Regions from separate parts of the Streptomyces sp. NPDC005962 genome, predicted to be linked through region 1. Evidence: riboswitches for the same ligand, from Rfam matches in the RefSeq annotation. Region 1 holds a riboswitch; each other region holds the start of a gene.
What was found. Region 1 has a riboswitch for thiamine pyrophosphate ahead of thiO (glycine oxidase ThiO). Riboswitches for the same ligand answer to the same signal wherever they lie in the genome.
Positions count from the first base shown of each region.

Region 1 (2,193 bases):
CCTCCGTGGTCGCGCCGACGACCAGCTCGCCGTTCTCGCGCGGGACGAGGTAGACGTGCCCGCCGCGCACCACGGCCCGCACGGTCCGGGACAGGAAGGGCGCGTACGGGCCGGGCACCGACAGCCGCAGTACCTGGCCCTTGACGGGACGTATGGGCGGCAGGACCTCCTCGGGGACGCCCGGGAGCCGTCCGCTGAGGCTGCCCGCGGCCAGCACGGTCTGCCCGGCGGCCAGCCGGGTGCCCGTACCGTCGGCCAGCTCGGCCCCGGTGGCCCGGTCGCCGCCGCCGTTCAGCAGCAGCCGCTCCGCGCGGACGCGGTGGAGGACCACCCCGGCGCGCTCGCACGCCGCCAGCAGCGCGGCCGCCAGCCGCCGCGGGTCGACCTGGTGGTCGCCGTCGACGCGCAGGCCCCCGCGCACGCCCGGCGCGAGCATCGGCTCCAGGCGCCTGCATTCGCGCCCGGTCAGCCACTGTGCGTCCAGACCGAGCCGCAGCTGGAAGGCGTGCAGCTCGCGCAGATGGGCGCGGTCGTCCGCGTCGAGCGCCACCGAGAGCGTGCCGCAGGTACGGAAGGCCAGGTCATGGCCGCTCGCCTGCTCCAGCTCCGCCACGAACGACGGATAGCGGCGCGCCGAGGCCAGATTCAGCCCGAGCAGGGTCTGCTCGCCGTAGTGCAGCTCGGTGACGGCCGCCAGCATCCCCGCCGCGACCTGCGCGGCCCCGCCGCCGGGCGCCGGGTCGACAACGGCGGTGCGCAGGCCCCGCTGGGCCGCCCGCCAGGCCGTGACCAGGCCGATGATGCCGCCGCCGATGACGAGGACGTCGTACGGTGCGGGGCTGCTCCGGGATGATTCGTCTTGCGTGTGCATGGGCTGGTCGCCCCCTCCCTTCGCCGGCATGACCCGGATCAGGTTCGTACGGTCGGAGGCCGCGCCAGCCTCCCTCTCAGCCCGGTGCGCCCGGGCTCCCGCGAGTGCTTTGTCCCGCCACCCTAGTACGCGTCCCGAATCGGCCGGAAGGGAGCGCCCCGGGCGGGCCCGCGCGGAGCCCCATGCCACGGGCCGTTGCCACGGGCCGTTCGGCCCGCCGGGCTGTGCCCGAGATCTCGTCGTGCGCTCTCCGGTCCGCCCCACCTGCCGCAATACAGTGATCGTGTGAGCGATGAGACGACGAAGACGATGGCGTCCTCGGCGGGTGGCGGCGGACAGCGGGTGGTGATCGTCGGCGCGGGTATGGCGGGGGTACAGACCGCCGTCGCGCTGCGCGAGCAGGGCTGGACCGGGGAGGTCCTGCTGCTGGGCGCCGAGCCCCATCAGCCGTACGACCGGCCGCCGCTGTCCAAGGCCGTGCTGCTCGGCAAGGCCGAAGGGTCCGCGTTCGACGTGGACTTCGACGCGCTCGGCATCGAGCTGCGGCTCGGCGTCGCCGTGACCGGGCTGGACCCGGCCGGGCAGACGGTCGGCACCGGGTCCGGCCCGATCCCGTACGACGTCCTGGTGATCGCCACCGGCGCCGAGCCGATCGCCCTGCCCGGCAGCGAGGGCGTCCCCGGCGTCCACCTCCTGCGCACCCTGGACGACGCCGAACGGCTGCGCCCGGTGCTCGCCCGGCAGCACGAGATCGTGGTGGTCGGGGCGGGCTGGATCGGCGCGGAGTTCGCGACGGCGGCCCGCGAGGCGGGCTGCGCGGTGACGGTCGTCGAGGCCGCGGACCGGCCGCTGGCGGGCGCCCTCCCGGCGGAGGTCGCCGCCCATATGACCGGCTGGTACGCGGACTACGGCGCCACCCTGGTCACCGGCGCCCCGGTGACCGCCGTGGACCGGACCGGGCTGCAGCTCGGCGACGGCACCCGGCTGCGGGCCGGTGCGGTGGTCGTCGGCATCGGCGCCCGGCCCGCGACCGGCTGGCTGGCCGGTTCCGGCGTCGAACTCGCCGAGGACCGGTCCGTCGCCGCCGACGAGGGGCTGCGCACCTCGGCGCCCGATGTGTACGCCGTCGGCGACTGCGCGTCCTTCCCCTCCGCCCGCTACGGGGCACGGCTGCTGGTGCACCACTGGGACAACGCGCTCCAGGGGCCGCGGACGGTCGCCGCCAATGTGCTCGGCAGCCGGACCGCGCACTTCCCCGGCCAGGTCTACGACCCGGTGCCCTACTTCTGGTCCGAGCAGTTCGGGCGGTTCGTGCAGTACGC
Region 1 is NZ_JBEXVE010000006.1:332,186-334,378, forward strand. It holds gene thiO (glycine oxidase ThiO) at 1-871, opposite strand, end outside; TPP riboswitch at 870-983, opposite strand; gene ABZ370_RS13575 (FAD-dependent oxidoreductase) at 1,181-2,193, shown strand, end outside.

Region 2 (2,193 bases), on a different contig from region 1:
CGGCGGCGCTTGAGGCTGGACGTACCGGACGACGAACTCGCCGCACGGCAACCGGTGTCCGCCGCCGCGCCACCGGCCACCGGCGGATGGGAGCAGATCTACCGCGACCACGTCGAACAGGCCGACCTCGGTGCCGGACTGGACTTCCTCACCGGCACCCGCGGCTCGTTCGTCGCCCGCGAATCACACTGAGGGCGGGACACCGCGGCCGCCCGGACACGCACAGTGCGTGCCCGGGCGGGACGGGCCCCACAGCGGGGTCACAGGAACGGCCCAGGTCCGGGAAAGGTTCGCCCCCTACCCTCCGGGCATGCCCACGACGCGTTCCACGGACGAGGCCCTGGCGCAGACCGCCGTACGAGCCCTGATCTCCCAGGCGGAGCTGACCCCCAAACCGGGCCTCGCGGACACCCGCGATCTGCAGGCCCGCGCCACCGGCACCGATCTGCTCGCGCTGCGCTGGTCGGCCAAGGCGCTGGCGCCCGGCTTCGCGGCCATGGCCGCCGCCGCACGCCGCCCCGGCGAGCCGACGCGTGCGCTCCGTGAGGAGCTGGGCGCCATCGGCCGCTGCGCCGAGTGGACCATGGCGCGGGCCGGTGGCGACCCGGCCGGTGACCGCGCCGGTGGCGGTCCGGCCACCGGCCGTCTCCACTATGGGGCGCTGTGGGTACTGGGGCTGCTGGTGGCGGCCGCCGCCCTGGAACCCGGCGCCGCCCCCTTTGAGCTGACCGCCACCGCCCGGCAGCTCGCGTCCCACGCCGACCGCGGCGCCCCGCGCAGGCCGTCGGCGGGCTCGCAGGTCTCCGCCACCTACGGGGCGGCGGGTGCGCGTGGCGAGGCGCGGGCCGCCTTCCCGCATGTGCGCCGCGCCCTGGACGTCCTGTCCCGGACCCGTGCGGCGGGGGCCACCGAGACCCAGGCCCGCCTCGACGCGCTGCTCACCGTGATGAGCACCCTCCAGGACACCGGACCGCTGTACCAGGCGGGGCCGCCCGCGCTCCGGCGGGTGCAGGACGGCGCCCGCGGTGTGCTGGAGGCGGGCGGCGCCACGTCCGCCCAGGGCGCGGCCGCCCTCGCCACTCTCGACGCCGAGCTGCGCGGGACCGGTGTCGCGCCGCGCGGCAGCGCCGCGGTGCTGGCGGGGGCGCTGTTCCTGGACGCGCTCCCGGCGACGGGCCGCCCCCGGGACCGGGTCGCCGGGGCGAGGGGTTAGCCTGGGGGCGCTCCACCGGACACGGGGTGCCCCCACACGGGGGCTGAGATCACACCCGTCGAACCTGAACCAGTTAGCACTGGCGGAGGGATGTCATCGATGCCATTGCCGCATGCTGCCACCGACCCGGCCATCACCGGCGCGGAATCCGTCTTCGACGGGCGGATGCCCGCCGCGCCCGGCGATCTGCGCGTCGAGGCGCGCGGTATCGCGCCGGTTCCGGAAAGCCACCGCTACGGCGGCCCGGGGCGCCTGTTCACCGTGTGGTTCGCCCCGAACCTGACCATGACCGGTGTGTTCACGGGCACCATCGGCATCGGCCTCGGCCTGGACTTCGCCACCGCGCTGGCCGCCGTCGTGCTGGGCACCCTCATCGGCGCCGTACCCACCGCGTATCTGGGCACCTGGGGCAGTCTGACCGGGGCCGGGCAGCTGCCCCTGGCACGGCTGGCGTTCGGCCGGGGCGTGGCGGTGCCCGGTGTTCTGCAGTGGCTGTCGTCGATCGCCTGGGACGCGCTCATCGGCCTCTTCGGCGGTGACGCGCTGGCCCGGCTGTGCGGGCTGCCGTTCTGGCTGGGTGTGCTGCTGATGATGGCCGGGCAGGGGGCGCTCGGGGTGCTGGGCTACGAGGCCGTCCACCGGATGCAGAAGCTGATGACGTTCGTCCTCGCCGCCGCCTTCGCCATCCTGGCCGTCAAGCTGCTCGACGGTGTCCACCCCGCCACCACCGGGTCCGCGCACGGGCCCGACCGTATCGGCGCCTTCGTCCTGACCAGCACGATCGCCCTGAGCCTGGCGATCTCGTGGGCGCCGTACGCCAGCGACTTCAGCCGCTATCTGCCCCGCGCCACCTCCCGTACCCGCATGTTCTGGTGCACTCTGCTCGGGGTCACCGTGTCCTTCGTGGCGGTCCAGGCGCTCGGGCTGTGGGGGGCCTCCATCTTCACCGACCAGACCGCCCGCGGCGTCGAGACGGCGCT
Region 2 is NZ_JBEXVE010000002.1:535,747-537,939, forward strand. It holds gene ABZ370_RS05900 (IlvD/Edd family dehydratase) at 1-192, shown strand, start outside; gene ABZ370_RS05905 (triphosphoribosyl-dephospho-CoA synthase) at 311-1,213, shown strand; TPP riboswitch at 1,226-1,321, shown strand; gene ABZ370_RS05910 (cytosine permease) at 1,379-2,193, shown strand, end outside.
Region 2: it holds a riboswitch for thiamine pyrophosphate, as region 1 does, so the genes downstream of both, ABZ370_RS05910 (cytosine permease) here and thiO (glycine oxidase ThiO) in region 1, are expected to answer to the same signal.

Region 3 (2,193 bases), on a different contig from region 1:
GCCCCTTGCCGGGGAAGGCGAAGCGGGCGAAGACATACGCGCCGGGCAGCGCGACCGCCAGCGTCAGCCCGGTCGACGCGGCCGCCTGCCAGCCGGTGAACCACAGGGTGTGCAGGACGGACGGGTCGCCCAGCACCTCGGGTATCCGCCCGAGGTGCCAGCGGCCGTCGGCGCGCAGCCCGCGGGTGACGATCGCGGCCACCGGATACGCGAAGAAGACGGCGAAGAAGGCGAGCGGCACGGCCATCAGGCCGAACCGCAGGGCGGCGCCGCGCAGCCCGCCGCGTTCGCGGGACTGCGCGGGCGCGGGGCGCTCGGCGGGATCGACAGGCTCCGTGGGCTCTACAGAACGAGCGAGGACCATGCCTTGACCCAGGGCTCACGGTTCTTGGCGATCTTCCGCGGAGGCAGGGTGGCCGGGTCGGGGATCTTGGCCCCGTACCGGGTGAAGACCTCCGGCAGCCTGGCGTCCTCGCGCACCGGGTTGACGTACATGTTCAGCGGTACGTCCTCCTGGAAACGCTTGGTCAGCAGGAAGTCCAGCAGCGCCTTGCCGCCCTTGGTGTTGCCCGCGCCCTTCAGCAGCCCGGCGAACTCCGTCTGCCGGAAGCAGGTACCGGCCGCCACCCCGGTCGGGGCCTTGGCGGGCTTCGACTTGGCGTCCACCACCTCGGCGGGCGGGCTGGAGGCGTACGAGACGACGAGCGGCTTGTCGCCCTTGCCGCCGCCCGCCGAGCCGGAGAAGCGGTCGTAGTACGCCTGCTCCCAGCCGTCGACCACCTCGACGCCGTTGGCCCGCAGCTTCTTCCAGTAGTCGCGCCAGCCGTGGTCGCCGTAGCGGGCGGCGGTGCCGAGCAGGAAGGCCAGGCCGGGGGACGAGGTAGCGGCGTTCTCGGTGACCAGCAGGTTCTTGTACGCGGGCTTGGTCAGATCGGCGAGCGTCTTCGGCGGCGCGAGCTTCTTGCCCTCGAAGTAGGCGCGGTCGTAGTTGACGCAGATGTCGCCGTAGTCGACCGGTGTGACGCGGTGCTTGGCGCTGTCGAGCTGATGCGCGGCCGGGACCTTATCGAGGCCCTTCGCCTCGTACGGCGTGAACAGGTCGTTGTCCAGCGCGCGGGAGAGGAGGGTGTTGTCGACGCCGAAGAACACATCGCCCTGCGGATGGCCCTTGGACAGGATCGCCTGGTTGACGGCCGCCCCCGCGTCACCACCGGCCTGCACCCGCACCTTGTAGCCGGTGGTGCGGGTGAACTCCTTGAGGACCGCTTTGGACGCCGCGAACGAATCGTGCGAGACCAGGGTGACGGTCTTGGAGTCCTTGCCGTCCGCCGCGCCCCCGCCGCAGCCGCTGAGAACACCGGTGCCGAGGGAGCCGACGAGAGCGGCGGTGACGGCACGCCGAAGATGACTGTTCATCGTGAGGCTGACTCCCTACGCCGGTATGACCCGGATCAGGTTGGAGGGTCTGCGGCCGTGCCGCACTCTCAGCGCTGTCGCGCTCCCCTGTCGGAATGTTCAGTTGTCCATCGTTGCGGGATGGTTGTACGACGATGGCGCGAAGGCACCGTATCAGCCGGTGGTCAGCGCTCCGTGGCCGCCAACTGTCCGCACGCCCCGTCGATCTCCTGCCCCCGGGTGTCCCGGACGGTCACCGGCACGCCATGCCGCTCCAGGGCCGCCACGAACGCCCTCTCGTCCTCGGGCCGGGACGCGGTCCACTTGGAGCCGGGCGTCGGGTTGAGCGGGATGAGGTTGACGTGCACCCGGTGGCCCTTGAGCAGCCGCCCGAGCAGATCGGCGCGCCACGCCTGGTCGTTGATGTCCTTGATCAGGGCGTACTCGATGGAGATCCGGCGGCCGGACTTCTCGGCGTACTCCCACGCCGCGTCCAGGACCTCGCGCACCTTCCAGCGGGTGTTGACCGGGACGAGAGTGTCGCGCAGCTCGTCGTCGGGCGCGTGCAGGGAGACCGCGAGGCGGCACTTGAAGCCCTCGTCGGCGAACCGCAGCATCGCCGGGACCAGTCCGACGGTCGAGACGGTGATCCCACGCTGGGACAGCCCGAGGCCGTCCGGCTCGGGGTCCGTGAGACGGCGGATGGCGCCGATGACCCGGTTGTAGTTGGCCAGCGGCTCGCCCATGCCCATGAAGACGATGTTGGACAGCCGGGCCGGGCCACCCGGGATCTCTCCG
Region 3 is NZ_JBEXVE010000009.1:66,389-68,581, forward strand. It holds gene ABZ370_RS17045 (iron ABC transporter permease) at 1-247, opposite strand, end outside; gene ABZ370_RS17050 (thiamine ABC transporter substrate-binding protein) at 343-1,416, opposite strand; TPP riboswitch at 1,412-1,515, opposite strand; gene rlmN (23S rRNA (adenine(2503)-C(2))-methyltransferase RlmN) at 1,581-2,193, opposite strand, start outside.
Region 3: it holds a riboswitch for thiamine pyrophosphate, as region 1 does, so the genes downstream of both, ABZ370_RS17050 (thiamine ABC transporter substrate-binding protein) here and thiO (glycine oxidase ThiO) in region 1, are expected to answer to the same signal.

Region 4 (2,193 bases), on a different contig from region 1:
ATCCGGTTGAGTTCGCCGAGCGTGCGCAGCTCCGCGAACTGCGCCTCGTCGTTGGCGTCGGCGATCGATCCGGGGCGCAGTCCGTCACCGAGCGAGTAGGTGACGTCGTACGCCGCGAGGATCTCGCACAGCTCCTCGAAGTGGGTGTAGAGGAAGGACTCCTGATGGTGGGCCAGGCACCAGGCGGCCATGATCGAACCGCCCCGGGAGACGATGCCGGTCTTGCGGCGGGCGGTCAGGGGGACGTACGGCAGCCGTACGCCCGCGTGGACCGTCATGTAGTCGACGCCCTGCTCGGCCTGTTCGATGATGGTGTCCTTGTAGACCTCCCAGGACAGCTCCTCGGCCTTGCCGTCGACCTTCTCCAGCGCCTGGTAGAGCGGCACGGTGCCGATGGGCACCGGAGAGTTGCGCAGCAGCCACTCGCGGGTGGTGTGGATGTTGCGTCCGGTCGAGAGGTCCATGACCGTGTCGGCGCCCCAGTGGGTCGCCCAGGTCATCTTGTCGACCTCTTCCTCGATGGACGAGGTGACGGCGGAGTTGCCGATGTTGGCGTTGACCTTCACCAGGAACCGCTTGCCGATGATCATCGGCTCGATCTCCGGGTGGTTGACGTTGACGGGCAGCACGGCCCGCCCCGCCGCGATCTCCTCGCGGACCACCTCGGGGGAGACGTTCTCGCGGAGCGCCACGTACTCCATCTCCGCCGTGACCTCGCCCCGGCGGGCGTAGCTGAGTTGGGTGACGGCGGCGCCGTCGCGGGCCCGGCGGGGCTGGCGCGGCCGTCCGGGGAAGACCGCGTCGAGGTTGCGCAGGCCGTCGCGGGGCGCGGTGGGTTTGAGCCCGTCGTCCTCGGGACGGGCCGGACGGCCGGAGTACTCCTCGGTGTCGTCGCGGGAGATGATCCAGTTCTGCCGCAGTGGCGCGAGGCCACGGCGGACGTCGGTTTCGATGTGGGGGTCGGTGTACGGGCCGGACGTGTCGTACAGCGTCACGTCCTGGCCATTGGTGAGGTGCACGCGGCGAACCGGGACCTGGAGGTCAGGGCGGGAACCCGTGACATATCCCTTGTGCCAGCCGAAATCGGCAGCGTTTTCGCGCATGTGTGCATCCTGCTGAGTCATGAGACCCACTCCCTACGCCGGCATTACCCGGTAACAGGTTCAGCGGTCGGCGCAGCTCTCTGGCGTCAGCGCCCTCTCAGCCCGGTGCTCCGAGCTCCCGCGATTGCAAAGGTGCCCCTACGCTAACGGTTTCCCGGCATCCCTGAACAGGGGGCCATCCACTCTTGCGATGATGCGACGGTGACCGCGACACAGCAGGACCACCCGCCCGAGCAGTCCCACCCGTCCGGCCAGGCCCACAGCCAGGCCCACGGACACGGCCACAGCCACGCCCACTCCCACGGCCCGGCCGCACCCGTCTCCGCACGCCTCCGCAAGGTCATCGCGGCGGTGCTCATCCCCTTCGCCGTCGCCGTCGTCGCCGGGCTGATCGCGCTGTGGCCGGGCGGCCCCGAACACACCACGCAGGGCCGCAGCGGGCTCGGCTTCGACCAGGAGACGGTCTCCGGGCGGGTGGTGAAGGTCGAGGAGGTCAACTGCGCCGACGTCAACGCGCAGCCGCAGGCACCCACCGAACCGGGTCAGCAGGGCGGCTCCGCCCCGAACCCCGGCGGCGGAACCGGGGGCGGAACCGAGGGCGGCTCCGGCGGCGGGAAGACCGTCTGCGAGAGGGCCACCATCGAGGTCACCTCGGGCAAGGACAAGGGCCGTACGTTCCCCGAGATCGTCCAGCCGAACGCCTCACGGCAGTTCAGCGCCGGGCAGGAGCTGAAGCTGTCGTACGCGCCCAAGGCGCCCAAGAACCTCCAGTACTCGGTCTCGGACATCAACCGCTCGTTCCCGATGGCGCTGCTCGCCGGGCTGTTCGCGCTCGTGGTCGTGGCCGTCGGGCGGCTGCGCGGGGTCTTCGCGCTGGTGGCGCTGGCCATCAGCTTCGGGGTGCTGACGCTGTTCATCCTCCCGGCGATACTCCAGGGTTCGAATCCGCTGGTGGTCGCGGTCGTCGGGGGCAGCGCGATCATGCTGCTGGCGCTCTATATGTGCCACGGGCTGAGCGCCCGGACGTCGGTCGCGGTGGTCGGCACCCTGGTCTCGCTGCTGCTGATCGGCGTGCTCGGCTCGCTGTTCA
Region 4 is NZ_JBEXVE010000005.1:49,789-51,981, forward strand. It holds gene thiC (phosphomethylpyrimidine synthase ThiC) at 1-1,124, opposite strand, end outside; TPP riboswitch at 1,117-1,235, opposite strand; gene ABZ370_RS10490 (YibE/F family protein) at 1,305-2,193, shown strand, end outside.
Region 4: it holds a riboswitch for thiamine pyrophosphate, as region 1 does, so the genes downstream of both, thiC (phosphomethylpyrimidine synthase ThiC) here and thiO (glycine oxidase ThiO) in region 1, are expected to answer to the same signal.